DNA from 2 places in the Rothia sp. P7208 genome. Region 1 is predicted to be linked to the other one. Evidence: riboswitches for the same ligand, from Rfam matches in the RefSeq annotation. Region 1 holds a riboswitch; the other holds the start of a gene.
The links. Region 1 has a riboswitch for thiamine pyrophosphate ahead of thiO (glycine oxidase ThiO). Riboswitches for the same ligand answer to the same signal wherever they lie in the genome.
Positions count from the first base shown of each region.

Region 1 (11,120 bases):
ATGGCTATCGCCCGTACAAGTTGTAGCAGTTCCCGTAGCAGAAGCTTTCAACGACTATATGGCAGATATTGCTACCAAGCTTCGAGCTGAAGGGGTTCGCGTAGAAGTTGACTACGGAACTGATCGTTTCCCCAAAAAGATTCGTACCGCTTCCAAAGAGAAAACACCGTTTATTCTCATCGCCGGCGGAGAAGACGCAGAAAATGGGGCAGTGTCGTTCCGCTACCGTGATGGCTCCCAAGAAAATGGTGTGCCTGTAGCAGAAGCTATCCAACGCATTGTTGAACACATCAAGAACCGTGTGAACGAAGACCCTCGCGCAACAACTGAAACACCGGCAGAATAGAAGAAAAACCTATACAGCCGAGACATCTCATGTGTTGAAACTGTCGCTCTTGTAAAGAATCCTTCCGACAAGGAAAAACTTTACAATAGCGACAGTTTGCTTTAACACAGCAGACAGGAGGAAAAAACCAGCGCTAAAATAGAGAACTATGACACATAAACTATTGCAAGCATCATCAGATATCGGAGGATACCCACAACTAGCCTCCACCACCAGCCATGACATACACCAAGCGTTAGAAGAAGCCGTACAGGCTCAAAAACTTGCGTGGAACAACATCTGTGCAAATAGCGAAACCCCAACCTTTGCAAACACTATTGAACCGTTAGAAGACAGCTACCGAGAATTCTCACGAGCAACAGGCATCTACTACACGTACCTGTCCTCTATGGGAACACCAGAAATACTAGAACTCAGCGAATACTGGGAACCCAAACTCGCCGAACACACAACTGCCATGGCGAATAACGAGCCTCTTGCTACTCGCATCGCCAACGTCGAAGAGCAAAACCTCACCTCAGCACAACAACGAGTGCTCAAGCTCTGGAAAGAAACATTCACCGACGCAGGAGCATACCTCAGCAAAGATGCACAACAACAGCTCGCAGCAATCGAGGCCGAACTAGCAAAACTGAGTGCAGAATTCTCTAAAGCACTGCTGACCGGAGCGCAACAAGCAGCACTTCTCATCCACGACGAAGAAGAACTTGCAGGACTCGACGAAAGCACCCGAGAACGTCTTGCCCTCAACGCCGCAAAGAACGGACACGAAGGAGCGTTCCTTCTACCTCAAGATCTCTTTGCAGCACCGGCACTTCTTGAATCACTAGAGAACCCCGCGACCCGCGAAAAATATTATGCAAACTCCATCAACCGTGGACGAGCACACACTCGCGATGCCGGTAGCGCAGATACACCACAAACCATCCAAACTGGCGCAAAAATGTCATACCTGCGAGCGCAACGAGCAGCACTCTTCGGAGCAAAGAACCACGCAGAACTGGCCATTCGCCGAGCTGTAGCACAAAAATCTGATGAAGCATTAGCGATGCTTGAAAAAATGTTGCCACAAGCATTAGCAAACTTCCGTAAAGAACTAGAAACCATGGCAGAAGTTGCGGGAGTGTCTGTTGAAGACATCCATGCTGCTGACGTACCTTACTACCTCAAACGTGTGGCAGAAGAGAAATATCGTGTCGATATACAAGCTCTACGACCCTACTTTGAGCTTAACTCTGTAGTAGAACGAGGCGTCTTCTACGCCGCTGAAACTCTTTACGGAATCAGCTTCACCGAACACACCGAACTATCGAGTTATTACCCCGACATGCGGGTGTGGGACGTCAAAGACGAGAACGGCACTCTTATCGGTATTTTTGCTCTTGACCCGTATGCTCGCGCCACCAAACAAGGTGGAGCGTGGATGAACGACCTCGTACCACGTGATGAACGCATCCAACAAGTGCCAGTAGTGCTCAACACCCTCAACATTGCAGAACCTGCTGAAGGTGCACCGGCGCTACTGACCCTTGATAACGTACGGACACTTTTCCACGAATTTGGCCACGCACTACATTCCTTGTTAAGTACCGCTAAGTATCCTTCTGTTGCTGGTACGAACGTTCCCCGTGACTTTGTTGAATATCCCTCACAAGTTAATGAGATGTGGATGTTCCACCCAGCAGTAGTAGGGAACTACGCACGCCATATTGATACAGGAGAAACACTCCCACAAGAACATATTGATGCGCTACGCGCTAGCGAACAGTGGGGAGAAGGATTTGCCACCAGCGAATATCTAGGAGCCGCCCTCCTCGATATGGCATGGCACACCCGCAGCGTTGAAGACGGGCTCATCGACAGTTGTGAAGATGCTAAAGCCTTTGAAGATGAAGTGCTCAAACGTTATGGCTTCGACCAATACCCAGTATCTCCGCGCTACCTTACCGGAATGTTCAAACACATCTTTGGTGGAGGATACGCCGCAGGATACTATGCTTACATCTACTCCGAGATGATGGACGCAGAAACTGTTGATTGGTTTGAAGAATCCGGGGGAGCAACCCGCCACAACGGTGAAACCTTCAAAAACGCTATTCTCGCAACAGGAAATAGCCAAGACCCGGCAGAGTCCTTCCGACAGTTACGAGGACGAGACCCACGAATTGAACCATTATTACGTCGACGTGGACTACTTGAAGAATAGTTAGAGGAGTATCACACTCGTATAATCTGTGTGGATGCTACCGGAAAAGACTTATCCGGTAGCATCCACAAGAATCTTTTAGCAACATTCACATAGAGCGTATGAGCCTACAGGTACACTAAAGACCATGGAGTACACCACCGATAGCTTTGAACTGCCACAAGTCCCAGATGCTTTCCAACGGCTTTGGACACCTCACCGTAAGGCATACGTCAGCGGAGGGCAAAAAGACTACCAAGAACAGACGTGCCCCTTTTGTAGTGCTCCCGAACGCTCCGACGAAGAATCTCTGATTGTTCATCGAGGTAAATACGCGTACGCCATCTTAAACCTCTACCCATATAACCCAGGGCACCTGCTGATTCTGCCCTACCGGCATATCCCATATTACGATGACGCAACCGTCGAAGAACTAACCGAAATAGGGATTCTCACCCAACAAGTGATGCGTGTGCTACGTCAAGTCAGCAAAACAGACGGATTCAACATTGGGATGAACCAAGGCAAAATTGGGGGAGCCGGAATAGCCGATCACCTACACCAGCATATCCTCCCACGATGGTCTGGCGACACCAATTTCTTACCGATTATCGCCCACACAAAAACCATGTCACAGACACTAGGACAGATACACACTCTCGTAAAACAAGGGTGGGAAGAATACCTTTCAACGACAGCCAAAACTCTTTAGAGAAGGCTAAACAACTTCTAACGCACCCTTCAGCTGTTTTGCTGCGCTACGAACATCAGCAGCTTCAGTTAAAGCACGCACCACAACAATACGTGAGGCACCTGCCTGACAAACCTCTGACACCGTATCCACGTTAACGCCACCAATAGCAAACCACGGTTTCTGACCGGCAAACTGAGCAACCTGCTCAAGATACTCCACGCCTGTTGCTGCACGCCCCGGCTTCGTCGGCGTCGGCCACACCGGCCCACACGCAAAATAATCAATATTCTTATCGGCAGCAGCCTCCTGCCCCTGAGACACCCCATGTGTTGAAGCACCTACAAGAACATCGGCACCTAACAACCTGCGCGCCTGCACCGCAGAAAGATCGTCTTGACCTCGATGAAAAATATCAGCACCCATAAGAGCAGCAACATCAGCACGGTCATTGACCGCAAAAAGCTTATCGTGACGACGTGCCACCTTTTTGAGAATCTCTAAAGCTGCTAGCTCCTGTTGCACAGAAATCTTCTTATCACGCAGCTGAATAATATCGACACCACCACTATAGGCTTCATCCAGAAAAGACTCTAAATCTCCACGAGATAAACGCGCATCCGTACACAAGTACAAGCGTGCTTTTTGAAGCTTTTCAAGGCGCTCGCGACGAAGCGTTGAAGAAGAATCCACGAAAGAAGTGGCGAAAGGCTGTTGTTCATAAACGGACATAGTTTTGAGGTCTCCTTGTATCAAAAAGATTGAGGCTTATACTTAGAGTGACCTACGGGAGCGTCAGATATATCGCGCCATATCACAGTAGATATATCTTCACGACGCTGAGAGGGCTAAGAGAGCCGACCGTCTTACTTGATGCGGGTTATGCCGCCGGAAGGAAGTGTTCGTCATGGGTGCGACGTTGTTTAACCCGCACGATGAAGATTCAACTATTCATCAATATATACCCGAACTATCCAAAGAACCACCCTCAACAGTAGATATTGCAGTCATCGGTGCAGGAATTATCGGATTATCGACCGCGTACCGTCTCCAAAAAATAGGGTATAGCGTTGCTATCTTAGACCCACAACCCGCTTCAGAAGCAACACGAGCAGCCGCCGGAATGCTTGCCCCAGCATCTGAAACACAATTTCGCCAAGAACCATTAGTTCAGCTGATGAAACGGGCAGCGCAACTATACCCATCATTTGCACAACACATTCAAGAAGAATCCGGTATTCATGTTGGTAGACAAGAAACAAAAACCCTCGTATGCGCCTACGATCATGCTGATAAAAATGCTCTAGAAGACCTCCAACAATATCAACAAGAGCTAGGTTTAGAAACCCAAAAAATATCCATCCGAAAAGCTCGTTCTCAAGAACCAAGCCTCTCATCGCGTCTTGCAGGAGTCGTGGAAATAGCCGGCGACCACCAGATTAACCCGCGCTGGTACTGCCAAGGGCTCATACACCTCTTACACGAACAGCTCTACCCTGTGAGAGCCCAAAAAATTCTTCTCGACGCAGACCAAACACACGCCCGCAGCATCTACTGGGAATACCAAAACCCCACGACAGGGCAACAGCACACCGGAGAACTCCACGCAACATATATCATCGTCGCTAACGGCCTCGGAACCTTAGAACTTCAAGGCATACCAGCGCTCAAAGAACTCCCTTTACGACCCGTCTACGGTGATGTGCTTCGTCTCCGCGTACCTGAAAACCAGCGCCCCTTCATCACCTCAACAATTCGCGGTATCGTCCGTTCCCAACCTGTTTACATCGTTCCCCGTGAAGACAACACCGTCGTTATCGGTGCAACATCACGTGAAGACCATATGCCCGGTATCAACGCTGGCGGAATATACCAACTACTACGTGATGCAAGAGAACTTATCCCCGCCATCACAGAACTCGAACTCTACGAAATAATCTCACGAGCACGCCCCGGAACACCCGACGACCTGCCCCTCATCGGCACAATCGAACACCACGGTAAAGCACTCAAAAACCTCATCCTCTCAAACGGCTACTTCCGTCACGGAATACTGCTTTCAACACGAGCAGCAGAACTCGTAGAACACCTCATCACCGAAACCCTCACCGAAGACGACAGAAAAGACCTCTACGCTTGCCGTCCACAACGCTTCACGCCAACCCAACAAAACCCTAAACCAACAGAGGAAAACCCCAATGAACATCACCCTCACAATTAACGGTGCAGAACACACCTATACGACACCACAAACCATCAAAAAACTCGTCGAAGACACCATCAACACCGCCCTCAACAACCAAGGAAACACCCAAGACGGAACACCCCTTGGCATCGCCGTAGCACTCAACGACACCGTACTACCACGCAACCAATGGGCACACACCACCGCAAACCACCATGACAGGCTAGAAATCATCACCGCCGTACAAGGCGGATAACACCACCAGCACAAACAACAAACTCGAGATAAAAAGAACATGACACCAACAAACATTCCACCACTGAACATCGACGGAGTAGACCTCAACTCACGACTCATCATGGGCACCGGAGGAATCACCTCACTACAACACCTCGAAGAAGCACTCCTCAGCTCAGGAACAGAACTGACCACCGTCGCCATGCGACGATACAACCCCAGCGGAAAAGAATCTCTCTACTCCATTCTGAAACGCAACAACATCAAAATTCTGCCGAACACCGCAGGCTGCTACACCGCAAAAGACGCACTACTAACCGCAGAACTTGCCCGAGAAGCACTCCAAACACACTGGATTAAGTTAGAAGTCATCGCAGACGAAACAACACTCCTACCCGACACCTACGAACTCATCGAAGCCACCGAAACACTCGCCGAACGAGGCTTTACCGTATTCGCCTACACCAACGATGACCCCATCACCGCACGACACCTACAAAATGCAGGCGCCAGCGCCGTCATGCCCCTCGGCGCACCCATCGGCACAGGACTAGGAATACTCAACCCACACAACATCCAACTCATCACCAGCGAACTAGACGTTCCCGTCATCATCGACGCCGGCATCGGAACAGCCAGCCAAGCAACACAAGCAATGGAACTAGGCTGCGATGCTGTCCTCCTCGCCTCATCCGTCACCCGAGCCCAAAATCCCGTAGCAATGGCAGAAGCCATGAAATACGCAGTACACGCCGGATACCACGCCTACCATGCTGGACGTATCCCCACCCGAACCCACGCGCAGGCCTCATCACCAACCGAAGGACGAATCCTCACCGGAGCACCCACCCAAGAAGACCTCACCACCTAACCTCAACGAAGAAAGCACCCCAACCATGCCACTGGCACCACTGACCACACCCAAAAAACAACTCAGCACACAAGAACAACTCCGCTACGGGCGACACTTCACCCTGCCCGGCATCGGAGAAGAAGGACAACGACGACTCGCCAACGCAAAAGTCCTCAGCATCGGAGCCGGAGGACTCGGCTCACCCCTACTGCTCTACCTCAGCGCAGCAGGAGTCGGAACCCTCGGCATCATCGACCACGACACCGTCGAATACAGCAACCTCCAACGCCAAATCATCCACAACAACAACACCATCAACACACCCAAAACACACTCCGCACAACAACGCATCCACGAACTCAACCCACACACCAACGTCCACACCTACCACGAAAAACTCAACGCAGACAACGCCGAAAACATCATCAAAAACTACGACCTCATCATCGACGGATCCGACAACTTTGCCACCAAATACCTCACCAACGACATCTGCGAACACCTCAACAAACCACTTATCTGGGGGAGTATCTCCCAATACACCGCACAAATCTCACTCTTCTGGGCACACCCCAAACACCTCAACACCACCCAACACACCCAAGGAACCACCCTCCGAGACCTCTACCCACAAATACCAGCAGCAGACTCCATCCCCACCTGCGCACAATCAGGAGTACTCGGATCCCTCTGCGGAACCATCGGCTCCATCATGGCCACCGAAGCCATCAAACTCATCACCGGAGTACCCGAACCACTCCTAGGAAAACTCTGGATGTACGACAGCCGAACACACACCACCAAAACCCTCAACATCACACCCGACCCACACCGCACACCCACACCACTGACCGAAACACTCCAACAAATACAACAATCAACATCACAACCCCTCAACGTACCCGAAATCACACTCCACGAAATCAACCAACACCCCGAACACTACACACTCATCGACGTACGCGAACACCACGAACGCAACAACGGACACTACCAAGACCACGCACACATCCCACACCAAGAACTCCTCACCCTCATCAACAACACCCCAAACCCCCTAGAAAACATCAACAACACCCTCACCAAACACCTCAAAAACAACACCACACCAGTGTTCTACTGCGCCAGCGGAAAACGCTCAGCACTCATCGTCCACACCCTCAAAAAACAACAACCACACATAACAGCCCTATCCCTTACCGGAGGATTCAACCAAACACCTATAAAATAAAAAACATGTCTAGACCCATAACACGACTCATCGGCCAAGGCGTACGCTACGCCACCAAACTCCGCGGAGGCGGATCCGCATTCCCCGGACTCGTCATGGAAAAACTACACCCCAACTTCGTCCCCGAAGAACTCGCAAAACTACCTCACGGCGTAGTCGTCGTCTCTGGAACCAACGGAAAAACCACCACCACAAAAATGGTGGTCCAACTACTCCAAGCCCAAGGGCTCAAAGTCTTCACCAACAAAACAGGATCAAACTTCGTTCGAGGAGTTGCCGCCTCACTCCTCGCAGAAATGAGCCTCACCGGAAAACTCGACGCAGACATCGCCGTCCTCGAACTCGACGAAGCCCACGCCGTACACTTCGTCAAAAAAGTCAAACCACACTACGCACTACTACTCAACGTCCTACGCGACCAACTCGACCGCTTCGGTGAAATCGACACCACCCGAAAAATGCTCACCACCGTAGCAGAAGCAACCACCAACACCGTCGTACTCAACCGAGAAGACCCACGCATCCTCAGCATCGCAGAACACATTAAAACAGGAACACACACCAACTATTTCGGACTCAGCCAAAAACTCCGAACCATGTTCCCCTCCGACGACGAAATGCGCTCGCAACAACGCACCAGCACTAAAGAAAACCTCCCAGAAGCCACCGTCACCCTCAACGACTTCAACGGAACCAACGCAACATTCACCCTCAACGGACACACCGCACAAGGAAAAATCAACCTCTACGGCGTCTACAACATCTACAACGCCGCCGCAGCAATGGCACTCACCCAAGCGGTCATGGGAGAAAACCTCAACGAAGAAAAACTCATCGAAGAACTCCAACACATCACACCCGCTTTTGGACGAGGCGAAACCCTCACCATCAACGGCCAAACACTACAACTACTACTCGTCAAAAACCCCTCAGGATTTAGACTCTCCCTCGCCAGCGCAGACGCACAAGACTACGCAACCATGATTACCATCAACGACCAATACGCAGACGGCAGAGACGTCTCATGGCTCTGGGACGTAGACTTCCATACTTTACAAAAAACTGGAGTCAATACCGTCTCCGGAACCCGCGCATGGGATATGGCACTACGCCTAGAACACGACGAAATCACCACCGAACACGTCGAAGAAAACCTCACCGAAGCACTAGAACACTTCATCAAAAACTCCCACGGCAAACCCATGCGCATCTTCTGCACCTACACCGCCATGCTTGCCATCCGTAAAGAACTCTCCAAAATCACCAACGTAGAGGACATCTCCTAATGAGCAACAAAACACTCACCATCGTCCAACTCTACCCACAAGATATGAACATCTATGGAGACTGGGGAAACACCCTCGCCCTAGCACGTAGAGCAAAAGCCCACGGATACACCCCCGAAATCATCGACTACAACCCCTCCGACACCTTCCCCGAAAACCCCGACATCATCCTCGGCGGAGGCGGACAAGACTCCGGACAAAGCATCATCCAAGAGGACCTTCACGCCATCGCCCCCAAACTCAAAGAACTCGCAGAAAACGGCACACCCATGCTCGTCATCTGCGGACTCTACCAACTCTTCGGACAAGAATTCCGCACCAACCAAGGAGAAACACTCCAAGGCATCGGCATCTTTGACGCCATCACAATCGGCGGAGAAGAACGACTGATTGGAAATATCGTCGAAGAATCCGAAGAATTCGGAACACTCATCGGATACGAAAACCACTCCGGAATCACCACACTCTCCGACGGCACCCGCCCCCTAGCCACCGTCACCAAAGGCGAAGGAAACAACACCACCGACACCACCGAAGGCGCTCGCAAATACAATGTCATCGGCACCTATCTACACGGCTCACTCTTGCCGAAGAACCCTGCCGTCTCTGACTTCTTAATTGCAGAAGCTGCCAAGAAAAAATATGGGGAATTTATTCCTCAAACAATAGATGACACGACTATTGACCGTGCACGTGAAAGCGCCATGAATCGACCCCGTTAATGCGGTGTCATTGAAACTGTTTACAATAGAACCTAGTATCTAAAGAGAACCTGCGCTGATGAGCCACATCAGCGCACAGCAACAAAAGGAGACAACGTATGTCAGGTCACTCCAAATGGGCAACAACCAAGCACAAAAAAGCAGCTATCGACGCTAAACGTGCAAAAGCATTTGCCAAATTTATCAAAGCTATTGAAGTTGCAGCTCGTATGGGTGGCGCAGACGTATCCGGTAACCCTGCACTAGACCTCGCTGTTTCTAAAGCTAAGAAAAACTCTGTCCCTAACGACAACATTGACCGTGCTATCAAACGTGGTGCTGGTCTCACCGGTGAAACCATCGACTACACCGAAATCATGTATGAAGCCCGCGGACCTCAAGGAACAGCTCTTTATATTGAATGTTTGACCGATAACCGTAACCGTGCAGCAGCAGAAGTTCGTACTGCCGTTACTCGCAACGGTGGCACTATGGCCGATCAGGGATCTGTAGCGTTCCTCTTTGAACGCAAAGGCGTTGCCGAAGTGACCAAAACCGAAGGTCTTACCGAAGACGACGTCCTCATGGCAGTACTTGATGCTGGAGCTGAAGAAGTTATTGATGAAGGCGATATTTTTACTGTCGTATCAGAAGCAACTGATCTTCCAGCCATCCGCCAAGCACTGACTGAAGCAGAACTTGAATATAACAATGACGACCCTGTCTTCCGTCCTACCATGAATGTCGAAATTGACGCTGAAGGTGCTCGCAAATTCCTTAAACTAGCAGATGCTATTGAAGAACTTGACGACGTTCAGAACGTTTATTCTAACGCCGATATTAACGAAGCTGTTATGGAAGAACTTAACGCAGACTAAGGAGATAGTAGGCACAATGCCCCTATCCACAACACAGCGCCCGAAACTTGCGAGTATTCCGCGAGTTCCGGGCGCTGCCCGTATTCTTGGAGTAGACCCAGGGCTGACACGGTGCGGTTTTGGTGTTATCGATATGACCGCTAACCGCCAAGCCCGCTATGTGAAAGTTGGTGTGGCAGGAAGCGCCCCCGCCCAGAAACTTGACCAACGTATTTTCACTGTTTTTCAGGCGGCAGAAGAATGGCTAGAGGTGTATCAGCCAGATGCTTTAGCCATTGAACGAGTATTCGCGCAAGAGCAAGTCAATACGGTGATTGGAACTGCTCATGCTTCTGGTGTTGTGATTGCTGCTGCTGCTGCACGTTCCATTCCCGTATATTTTCATACTCCTTCAGAAGTTAAAGCGGCTGTAACTGGTTCCGGTAAAGCAGATAAAGCTTCTGTAGGAAGAATGGTCACGCGTATCCTTAAATTAGAGAGGCTACCTCAACCTGCTGATGCCGCAGATGCTTTAGCTATTGCTATTT
Region 1 covers NZ_JBLXXW010000002.1:14,300-25,419, reverse strand. The annotation lists gene thrS (threonine--tRNA ligase) at 1-346, shown strand, start outside; gene ACN084_RS03335 (M3 family metallopeptidase) at 495-2,552, shown strand; gene ACN084_RS03330 (HIT family protein) at 2,680-3,243, shown strand; gene thiE (thiamine phosphate synthase) at 3,250-3,954, opposite strand; TPP riboswitch at 3,999-4,136, shown strand; gene thiO (glycine oxidase ThiO) at 4,130-5,443, shown strand; gene thiS (sulfur carrier protein ThiS) at 5,421-5,663, shown strand; gene ACN084_RS03310 (thiazole synthase) at 5,703-6,515, shown strand; gene ACN084_RS03305 (ThiF family adenylyltransferase) at 6,541-7,728, shown strand; gene ACN084_RS03300 (MurT ligase domain-containing protein) at 7,725-9,014, shown strand; gene ACN084_RS03295 (type 1 glutamine amidotransferase) at 9,014-9,736, shown strand; gene ACN084_RS03290 (YebC/PmpR family DNA-binding transcriptional regulator) at 9,835-10,593, shown strand; gene ruvC (crossover junction endodeoxyribonuclease RuvC) at 10,610-11,120, shown strand, end outside.

Region 2 (11,120 bases), on a different contig from region 1:
ACTTCGGAAGTGCTCGATACGGTGACAACCGCCCATGGGGAAACTCAGGCCGGTTCACCAATTGTAAGTGCAGCAATCCTAGCGACATTGCGGGAACTCTCTGCGTTTGAAACGGATACATGTGTTAAACAATTAGAAATTAAACTGACAAGTGCACTCGAAACTCTCCGGGAAAGCAATGAGCTGATCACCGAAATAGGTGGCGTAGGCGCAATGCGGTCAATTAGCTGTGTAACTCCGAATGGTCATCCGCTGAATGGCGAACAGGTTCAACGTCTAGTCAGGTTAATCAAGACCGAGGGAGTCATAGTATATCCAGGAGTTTCCGGTATTCAAGTATTTCCGGCTTATACCTACACGACAACAGATCTCGAGTTTATGACGGAACAAATCGACGCAGGGCTCGAAGCGTTTTCGCAGACATTTCAAGATGAATCAAAGCTAAAGGGGGTGTCTAATGCTTCCCATTAACATTCAAACTGTGCTTGTCGCTGGGATGTCAGATCTCCGTAGGTGGATCCATGGCTATAACAGTGACTTTTTAGATATCGTCCTTGATTCATCCATCTTGGAAGGCTCAGTGACGGAAAGATTCATTAATTCTTTGGGACATTCTGTTGGTGACACTCGTGTGATCACGTATCGCAGTGGAAGACTCGACGGTCATCTCCGAACTGGTTCTTTTGTAATCGTTGTTGGAGGAGGCTCCTGCCTCGATGACGTGAAGCTCCGTGTCTATTTGAACTCCCTTGGACTTACGGAGTTGCCTAATCTAAATGCGCGGTGTGGGTTTCTCCTTCTTCCTGAGCTACAACACCGTGCCCACCTTCTAGCGGCAATCCCGACGACTCTCGGGACTGGAAGCGAAGTAAGCCAAGTTGCGGTGGCGAAGAAGCCGGGAGATCGAAAGCTTGTCTTGGGGGCAGGGCTTGCACCTACGGTCGCGTGGCATAATACGGATTTCTTGCAATCGCTCCCTTTGAATATCCTCCATGAAGGTGTTCTGGAAATCTTTGCTCGTCTCCTTGGAACATTTATCGCACCGCAAGACGATACGCATCAGCCTGAAGATGCAGTGGTTCGGGGATACGTGCACTGCATGGCTCCAGCACTAATGGACGGTGACCGACTCAAAGACTCTCGTTGGCAAGAGAACTTACTCAGAATTGGCGCACGTTCTCATCAATCAGGTGTGACGTACAAACGCCCACCTTTTGGAGTTAAGTGGTGGCCAATCGTCAACGAGATTTGCGCACTGACAGGGGAGCGTAAAATCCCTGTTCTGTCGTTGATCCTTCCCCAAATACTTCTTCGGATCCTAGAAGGTGATGATCGTTGGGGAAGTGCGGTACGCCTGAGATCCATTTGGAGCTCGTTTGCAGAGAACGCCGGGCGGGATGTACCTGAAGACCCAGTGGCAGGTGTTGCTTCCCTACTTGCTGACAACGTTCAGCACTCAGATCATCAATCTTTATGCATTCCTATGCTTGTGCAGAGAATAATGCGAGCATGGGGTGAAGGGCTACCGATGTTTCGTGGATTCGAGGGCAATGAGCTTGAGAACCTTCTTGAAACTGCATTAGTACCGTCCCATGCTGTATCGGTAGCTAGTCAAGGTAATAATTGAAAGGAGGGGAAATGAAAAACCAGCTAGAACTTCTTGAACTCGATATGCAGGAACTTGAGGCCATGGACGCACCCGGTTGGTAGACTGGTTTCCAAAAGGGCGTCGAAATTACCGTCGCGACACTGGTCTTCTCGGCTGCGACAGCTGCCTCCGCAGCAACCTAATCCCAAACGATCCATTACTGACTAGTAATGCTAATTGGCTATGTGAACCTGAGCATTCAGGTTCACATAGCCACCCAGAGGACGTGATACACGTGAATAAGAAGAACAACGGTAGTGCCAAGGTGACGTGGGTCCTCATCGCCCTGCTCGCCGCAATCTTTGTCATCGTTACATTTGTCGATGAGAGGTTTAAGTCGGGCTCCCTCTACGTCGCACTCATAGCCACTCTAGCTGCCTTGGCTTTTATTGGCTTTCAAAATCGCCGGGATCGATAGTTATGGCAGAGGTGGCAATCGAGTTCACCTTCCGCACCGGGCAAACAATCCGCATCAGCCTATAACCAACACTCACAACCCCAGCCCACACTCTAGCCCGCTCCATATCCGAGTGGGCTTTTCTCGCGTGCCGATGAAACCGAGCTTTTCTCGCGTGCCGATGAAACCGAAGAGCCATGAAACTGCGGAATATCAGGCAAAACCCGAACCCGCCAACGCGAGCCAAAAATCTACCCCCCCAAGCGCAAACACACCAACGCAACCAGGGGCTTATCAAATGCGACGTGAAAGTGGAGCGGCTGACGGGAATCGAACCCGCGTATCAGGCTTGGGAAGCGTGCGCTCTACCATTGAGCTACAGCCGCATATAGCGTTGATAAGACGGTCTGTCTTCATTTTTATTGCTATGTTGTGAATACTTTAGCGCGTTCTGGTACTAAATGAAAATTTCTGCACGTTTAATACGATATTTTTAGAGTGTGCTTATTTCAGACCGTGATATTCGCCAGGAGATTGCTGGCGGTCGTATAGTTTTAGAACCTTTTGATGAGTCGATGATTCAGCCGGCGTCGGTTGATGTTCGTTTGGACCGTTTTTTCCGTCTTTTTGATAATCATAAGTATCCGCATATTGATCCGTCATCGGATCAGTCTGAGTTGACTCGTCTGGTTGAGGTCGCTCCGGATGAGCCGTTCATTTTGCATCCGGGGGAGTTTGTTCTTGGCTCAACGTATGAGTCTGTCACCTTGCCTGCTGATGTAGCTGCCCGTTTGGAGGGTAAATCGTCGTTGGGGCGTTTGGGCCTTTTGACGCATTCTACAGCTGGTTTTATTGATCCTGGTTTTTCGGGGCATGTGACGTTAGAGCTGTCAAATATGGCGACGTTGCCTATTATGTTGTGGCCTGGCTCTAAGGTTGGTCAGCTGTGCTTTTTCCGGTTGTCTTCAGAGGCTGAGCACCCTTATGGTGATGGTGCATACGGCAACCGTTATCAGGGTCAGCGTGGTCCGACGGCTTCGCGTAGCTATCTGAATTTTCATCGTACTAATATCGTTTCGGACGGTTAGGGTTTTGATGCGCGCTATACGTTTATGTCCTGCTGGTACACGTGTTGAACTGTTTTTTGATGATTCTGTTGAAGAATCATTGGTTGAGGACGTTTTGAGTTCGTGGGCGGCGATGGAGCCGGTTCGTTGTGTGGGCGATTTAGAGCAGAGCACTGCGGACGGGAAAGTTTTTGTTTCTGCGGAGTTGAGTTGCCCTGAAAAATATCGAGGTGTTGAAGGCTTGCAGTTTTTGAGTGTTCAGCATGTTGATGCCGCTCAAGAGCGTTTGACGGTTGAGGTGACGTTGGCGATGCTTCGTACTTTAGCTGGTTCGGTGAGTCTTTTTCATGCGGCTGCCTTGGGTGATGAATCTTCTGGCCGTGCCATGATTTTAATTGGCCCGTCAGGGCGTGGTAAAACGACGGCGTCTCGTTTTTTGGGTCAGCATTTTGCGTATTTGTCGGATGAGACGGCTGTTGTGCAGGATGATTTATGTGTACGTCCGTATCCTAAGCCGTTGTCGGTGATTGTGGAGAAGGGCTCTCCTAAACATCAGATAGATCCGGAGTCTTTGGGTATTTCGGTAGTTGCGCCAGATAATTTTTCGTATCAGCTGTCTCGTATCGTACTTTTGGGGCGTATTGAGGAGCCAACTGTTCCGTATGTGGAGGACGTGAGTTGGGCTGAGGCGTTAGTGGAGATTGCTGGTCAGACTTCTGGCTTGTTGCTCACCGATGATGGTTTACCTCGTTTGCTGAATGCGATGAAGCGTTGTGGCGGTGTGCGCCGTGTGGTGTATTCTGAGATTTCTCAGACATTGCCGGTGTTTAGGGAGTTATTGTCTTCGCCGGCGGAGGAGTCTTCTGCGTCATGGCAGATTGTTCATTCTGTTGAGCAGGAAGTACCGGCGGGTCTTGTGTCTCGTGTTTCGGGTACGTCTGCTGTGCTTTTAGACGATGCTTCGTTAATTTATGGTGGTGGGCTGTTGTCTGAGGTGTCGGAGTTCGCCGCTGATAGTTGGCTGTTGTTGGATGAGCCGTTGCCTGTGGATATTTTCCGTCAGAGGATTGAACAGCAGTATGGGCCTATTCCTGATAACCAGTTTCCTACGGCATTGCAGAACCTTGTGGATTCTCAGATGATTTCTTATCAGAAGCCGTGATGTTTTAGTGGCTGTTGTCTCGTATGGTGCAACACAAAAAGCTAGGGTGGGTGCTTACACAACAGTGTAAGCACCCACCCTATTCTTTGATAAGCGGTAAGTGGCGTATTATAGTTGCCCTTTTTCGAGGGTTTCTTGGTGTTCTTTGCGGTGTACTCGTGGTAGTGGCAGGGTCAGGAGCAGGCCTACTGCGAGAACCACCATGATGCCAAGAATACCCCAGATTTGTGCGCCGAACGCCCAGACGAATAGTCCAAATAGTAGCGGTGCTAGAGGTGCTGCTGCGCGTCCTGTGGTGGAGTATAGTCCGAAGATTTCTCCTTCATGCCCGGGTGGGGTGATACGCGAGAGGTAGGTTCGTGACGCGGATTGTGCTGGCCCGACGAAAGCGCAGAGCCCTAATCCACAAATCCAGAAGACAATAGGGCTTTGGATAAATAGGAGCGGGGTTGCAGAGATGAGCAAGAAGACAAGGCTAGAGACGATAACTCGTTTGGGTCCGATGAGGTCATCAAATTTACCGCCGAGAAGTGCACCGATACCGGCAACAACATTACCTGCGATAGCGAAAATGATGATTTCTGTGGTGCTAAACCCAAAAGTACCTGCGGCGACGATACCGCCGAAGGTGAAAATGCCGGTAAAGCCATCACGGAAGATTGCGGAGGCAAAGAGGAATGCGAGGGTTTTAGGTGAGTTTTTGTAGAGGGCTTTTAGTGTTGCCCAGAGCTTTTTGTAGGAGTCTATGAGCCCAACTTTGGGTGCTACTGGTTTTTTGGGGTGACGACGGTCGTGACGGTAGAGCGCAATAACAAGCGGTGTGCTAAGCACGATGGACCATACTGCTGAGAAGATGGCGACTGCACGAATATTCAAAGAGTTATCGGGTGAGATACCTAAGAAACCGGTGTCTGAGCTAAGCCCAACAAATGCGAAGAGGACGATTCCTAGGGCGATAATGCCGCCGAAGTAGCCTGCAGACCATCCGATACCACTAATTTTTCCAACCGTTGAGGGAGTTGATAGTTCTGGCAGTAGCGCGTTGTAGTTGACGATGGCGAACTCGTTCATGACGTTTGCTGCGCAGATGAGCGTTACACCGTAGAGAAGCCATTGTGGTTCGGGGAATGTGAAGAAGCAAAGTGCCATGAGCACGGCTGTGAGGAATGTGTTGACTGCTAACCATAGGGTGCGTTGACCTGATGCGTCTGCGCGTTGTCCTGTGACGGGGGCAAGTAATGCGATGAGCAGTCCTGCAATGGCGAGGCCGGTGGAGAGCATTTCGGAGGCGTCTTTGGGATCGCCGAATGCTTTGCTGGTGAGATAGACGGTGAAGACGAATGTTGTCATGACCGCGTTGAAGGAGGCGCCACCGGCGTCCCATAATGCCCAGGCTGTGATGGTGCCTCGGGTCCCTAATGGTGCAGATTCGTTCTGCTCTTTGGCGTGTTTGCTCATAAGGATAAGAGTATCTATTGAGCGTGGGTAATGGTGTGAAATACCCGCAGAAACAAAGATAAAGTGAAGAAATTTGTGTACTTTTTACCAGAACTATGTGCACCGTCTAAGGTTCACTTCTAGTGGGCTTATCTTCAAAGGATTTGTTAATGCTGATGAGCGGTAAGTTTATGGGGTTTAAAGAAGTGTAGACGGCAACAAAATGACTGTTGCCGTCTACACGAGGATGAGGTTTTCTAAGAAGTGGTGTTCTTAGACTTCGTTTTGTCCGATGGGGTCATTTTTGCGTTTTGCTTTGACCTCATTGGTTTTACGGGTGATGCTGACCTTGATAACGGTGCCAACAAGACCGGTCAGAAGTGACCATAGAATGATGTCTCGCCAACGCTCATCATCGTCGGGGTTGCTTGCGGGTGGTTCATTTCCGGTTACTTTTTTCCATGTTGCAGAGAGCGCTTTGTTTGCCACGGTGATGCCAGCAAGAGAAGCTGCGGTTCCTACAAGATTAATGGGGTTCATGTTTTTCTCCATCGTTGATGAGTATCCTTAGCAATCCTATAACAGGAGAAGCCCAACAGCGTATTACTACTCACGAATAATTCTCTAAGAAAGCGTGGAAACTGCAGATATTGTCATAACTTCTCTGGAGGGTGGAATTGAACGTGGTGAACAAACTATACTGAACAAGGCTTTGACAATAAAGCCGTATAAACATATACGTATAGAAGCGACAGGGGAGCACCGTAAGGTGCTGAGAGTGCGAAAGCAGACCCTCGAACCTGATCCGGTTAGTACCGGCGTTTAGGAAGTCGAGTTCTCTCAAACGTTCACGTAGTGTAACGTTCCCCTTCCTGTATTCGGGAAGGAAAATTTACGATGGCTAAGAAATCTTCTTTAGCGTGGCGAGTTAACGATATCGTTATCGCCTCTGTCCTGTCCGTAGCATGCGGACTCATTTTCTGGTTCTGGTCTGTTGCGATTTACCCGCTGGCAAAAACGATTTTTGCAACGGTACCAGAATATATGCCTATTATCGGCGGTGGCTGGCTGATTGCTGGTGTGCTGGGCGGAATTGTTATCCGTAAACCTGGTGCAGCACTATATTGTGAACTTCTTGGCGCCATCATTGAGGGTATCCTTGGCACACATTTTGGTATGTCCGTTATTATCTCAGGCTTAATCCAAGGTCTTGGTGCAGAACTAATTTTTGCGGTATTCCTTTACCGCCAGTGGAATATTATGGTCGCAGCTCTTGCCGGCGCAGTATCTGGTTTCGGTATGGGCGTCTCAGAAATTATCATCTACTACGCAAATGAGCTTTCTTTTGCAAAGATGCTGGTTTACACGGCATGCGGAACGATTTCTGGGGCATTGCTTGCTGGGGTTCTTTCGTGGTTCTTAATGAAAGCACTAGCACAAACGGGTGTCTTGTCGTCCTTGGCTTCTGGACGGTCGAAACGAGCACGCGCCTAACCGTGGATACAACATCTTCCATAACGCCACCGCCTGCTGACTCTCAGCCGGTGCGTGGCGTTCGTATTAGTGTACGTGAGTTTGGCTGGCATTACGCAGGACGAGAAAAACCTACTCTAGAATCTGTACATCTGACCATTGAACCTGGACAAAAAGTGCTTCTTTTGGGTTCTTCTGGCGCAGGCAAATCAACCCTTCTACACGCCATGGGCGGGCTATTACACGACGATGATGGTCAATCTCAACAGGGCACTATCACCATTGATGGTATACCTGCTGAAGATGCTCACGGTGCAGTAGGACTCATGCAACAGGACCCAGAGTCATCTATTGTGCTATCTCGTATAGGAGATGATGTTGCTTTCGGTCCCGAAAATTTAGGTGTGCCGCATGAACAAATATGGGAACGTGTTAAACGTGCTTTAGCAGATGTTGGCTTAGAGAAGTTTGACTTATCACATCCGACGAGTGCCCTATCTGGCGGACAAAAACAACGACTAGGGTTGGCTGGCATCCTTGCGATGCATCCTGGTGGTATTTTCTTAGATGAACCAACAGCAAATCTTGATCCTGCTGGTGTTGAAGATGTTCGTGATGCCGTAATACGCGCACAAAAACATACGGGAGCAACCCTTGTCGTTATTGAACATCGTGTTGGTGTGTGGGCTGAGCATATGGACAGAATTATTGTTCTTGGTGCAGGCGGACGTGTTACTCATGACGGTTCACCTACTGAGGTTCTTGCAGAAGCGAGGGAAGAGCTTATTTCTGCGGGGGTATGGGTTCCTGACTACACGCCAGAGGTTCTTCCTTCAACGCAACAGGCTGGGGCAGAGCTAATTTGTGCTCGTAATGTGGCAGTAACTCGTCATTATCCTTCTGCACGAGAGCGACGTAAACGACGAAAGGCCCTTAAGAATTGTTCTGAACCGTATATTTTTGATGCGCCTATTGTTTCTTCAGGGATTAATGCTTCTATCCGAGCTGGTGAACATACAAGTGTCCTTGGCTGTAATGGTGCCGGAAAATCTACTTTTGCTCTGACCTTAGCTGGGTTACTCTACCCTGTTTCTGGGGAGATTGTAGCAACGTCAGCATTTTTAGAAGACGCTGCTCCTTCACCGTCACGGCAGTATAAGGAGCCTTCACCTGATATGACACAGTGGCGTTCTCGTGATATTGCTTCGCGTATTGGTCTAGTCTTTCAAGAACCTGAGCAACAGTTTTTAACTGCTACGGTACGTGAAGAACTTGAATTTGGGCCACGACAACTTGCGCGGCTTCGTCAAGAACCTGTCGACGAACAAGCTCTTAAACACCGTATTGACGCGTTATCTGAACGTTTACGTTTGCGTCATCTTGAAGGAGCAAACCCGTTCACCCTTTCTGGGGGTGAGAAACGCCGTCTTTCTGTAGCAACCGCATTGGCAACAGCACCTCAGGTCCTCATTCTTGACGAACCTACTTTTGGGCAAGACGCTCATACGTGGAAGGAATTGGTGCTTTTGATTCAAGAACTCTTGGAACAGGGCACAGCAGTCGTTTCAGTAACTCACGATGATGATTTTGTGCGTGCTTTAGGAGGAATACAGCTAAGGCTTATCTCGGAATCAGACTATCACGGGGAAGAAGAACGTTGATGAGTTTTGATATTTTTGCGTCTACCGCAGAAAAAGAAGGGATTCTTGGAAGCGTTAATGCAGGGGTTAAAGTTGCGCTCACTTTGCTTCTGACAATTATCCTTATTCTGCTCAAAGATTGGGTGAGCATCACCATCATCTTTTGTATCGAGTTAGTGGGTTTATGGGCCCTGGGGTTGAACCCTGTGCGTCTTTTGGGTCAGCTTTGGCCTGTATTATTTGGTGTTCTACTATCGGGCTGGTCGACTGCTCTTTTGGTGGAGAAGACAGGGACGATGCTTTTTGACATGGGATTTTTGTCGATGAGCACTGGTTCTCTTGTGACAGGTATTGTTCTGACTATTCGTGGCTTGGCAATGGTTCTTCCTGGGATGATGCTCATGCTAACAACCGACCCAACGGACGTTGCTGATTCTTTGGCGCAGAGCGCAAAATTGCCGGTTCGTTTTGTGCTCGGAGCATTGGTTGCTTTACGTCTTGTCGGGTTGTTGTTGAGCGAATGGAATACACTAGGGCAGGCTCGACGCGCTCGCGGTCTTGGATCAGAAGATACGTTGTGGCAACGTGTTAAAACGTTTTGTGGTCAGAGCTTCGCCTTGTTAGTTCAGGCTATTCGTCGTGGTACACGCTTATCTATAACGATGGAGGCCCGCGGTTTTGGGTCTGCTTCAACTCGCACTTGGGCTCGTATACCGCAGTACGGTCTCGTAGACGTATGGTTTACGGTGGGTGTTGTACTGACGGTTTTGGCAGGTGTTTTAGGTGCTTTAGGATCCGGTACCTTAACTTTTATCTGGCAGTAGTTTTAAGGTTGCGTGTTTTACCCTTCTGCAAGGAATGCTAAGAATTCTTCAGTGGTCTGTTGGGACGTTGCTAATGCTGTTCCGTTGAGGTGTGTTACAGGAGCGATAAGCCGTACGGAAGAGGCTAACCAGACACCTTCAGATTCGAGTAAATCCTGAGGGTAAAGTTCTTGGTATTTGAGTTCCCAGCCGTGTTTGCGTGCTTGCTCAAAAATCATTCCTTGGGTAGTGCCGGGGAGGATTCCGTGGTTTGGTTCTGGGGTGAGGAGGGTTTTTTGCCCATTAATAGTTTGTGCCACAATGACAGAGCTGGTTGCGCCTTCTAGAATACGGCGGTCATCGGTGATGAAGATTGCTTCGTCTGCTCCTTGGGTTCGTACGTATCGTAGGACGGCCATGTTGATGGCGTACGAGAGAGTTTTTGCGCCGGCAAGTAGCCACGGGTATGCGGTGTCTTGAGCAGGATCATGTCCGCGAGGCAGAGTGATTGCTTTGACACCGTGGGTTCTTTGGTCGAGGGTATTCTGAGGCGTCGGTGCGACGGTAACCCAGCTGTGTGGGCCGTTTGCTGTGGTACCACGAGAGATAATAATTTTGACGGTGTGTTCTTCACCTAGTGTCGTGGTGTGAGCCTGTTCGGCATTTTCTAGGGCGGTCTTAAGCGCTTGAGTGAGGTGCTCTTTTGCTGGTAGAGGGAGTTGCAATTTTCGGGCAGAATTTGTTAGCCGTTCAAAGTGTGCATCAAATTTTCGGATGCTGCGGTTAACGGCAATCATCGTTTCAAAGACGCCGTCTCCGCGGGTGAGTCCTTCATCTTCGATGCTGATGAGGGGGCGTGAGGGGTCTACAAGTTCTCCCTCTGGGTGCTGAGGGGTGAGCATTACTACTGTTGTCATAATTTCATCCTATTCTTGGGGTGTCGTTTTATACAGGTGGCAAGAAAATATAGTCAATATGTGATGCTGGGTGTGCAGGTAGTTGGAGGTTTTCTTGTTCTGCCCACGTATCCCAATAGGGGCGGTATGTTTCTCCGTCACGGTTGAGCGCTCGTTCTTTGCGGTGATGTGATGACATATCGAGCCAACATGTGATGACGTTAAATGGTGCTTGGTAGCTGTGAGGCGGTGTGGCGCCGACGCCCTCGACGATGAGCGTTTGGCGTGGGTCAATTGTCGTGAGGTGTGGACCTGTTGGTTGTTGTGTTTCCCAATCCCAACCGAACCAGATGAGGGGTGATTGCGGGTTATCACTGAGGTTATTGAGGTTGCGGCGCCATTGCTTGATACCTGCTTGTAGCCCGTTCCATCCTTGATAGAGATTTTCGAGGGTGAAGATCTGGGATGGAATGTTGCGTTGGTTAAGGTAGGTGTAGAGGCTATGGGAGAACGTTGTTTTTCCGGCCCCGCTTCGTCCATCAATAGTGATAATTTTGGGCGCGCCTTGTTGGCAGATGTTGTGGTGGATTTTTTCGA
Region 2 covers NZ_JBLXXW010000008.1:45,023-56,142, forward strand. The annotation lists gene mpaD (daptide-type RiPP biosynthesis aminotransferase) at 1-471, shown strand, start outside; gene ACN084_RS07465 (iron-containing alcohol dehydrogenase) at 458-1,627, shown strand; gene ACN084_RS07470 (daptide-type RiPP) at 1,639-1,710, shown strand; tRNA gene ACN084_RS07475 (tRNA-Gly) at 2,358-2,431, opposite strand; gene dcd (dCTP deaminase) at 2,546-3,133, shown strand; gene ACN084_RS07485 (hypothetical protein) at 3,141-4,274, shown strand; gene ACN084_RS07490 (MFS transporter) at 4,383-5,732, opposite strand; gene ACN084_RS07495 (DUF4235 domain-containing protein) at 5,985-6,263, opposite strand; TPP riboswitch at 6,455-6,557, shown strand; gene ACN084_RS07500 (ECF transporter S component) at 6,609-7,205, shown strand; gene ACN084_RS07505 (ABC transporter ATP-binding protein) at 7,208-8,845, shown strand; gene ACN084_RS07510 (energy-coupling factor transporter transmembrane component T family protein) at 8,845-9,648, shown strand; gene ACN084_RS07515 (aminodeoxychorismate lyase) at 9,666-10,544, opposite strand; gene ACN084_RS07520 (hypothetical protein) at 10,573-11,120, opposite strand, start outside.
Region 2: linked by a shared signal. The riboswitch ahead of ACN084_RS07500 (ECF transporter S component) and the one ahead of thiO (glycine oxidase ThiO) in region 1 are both predicted to bind thiamine pyrophosphate.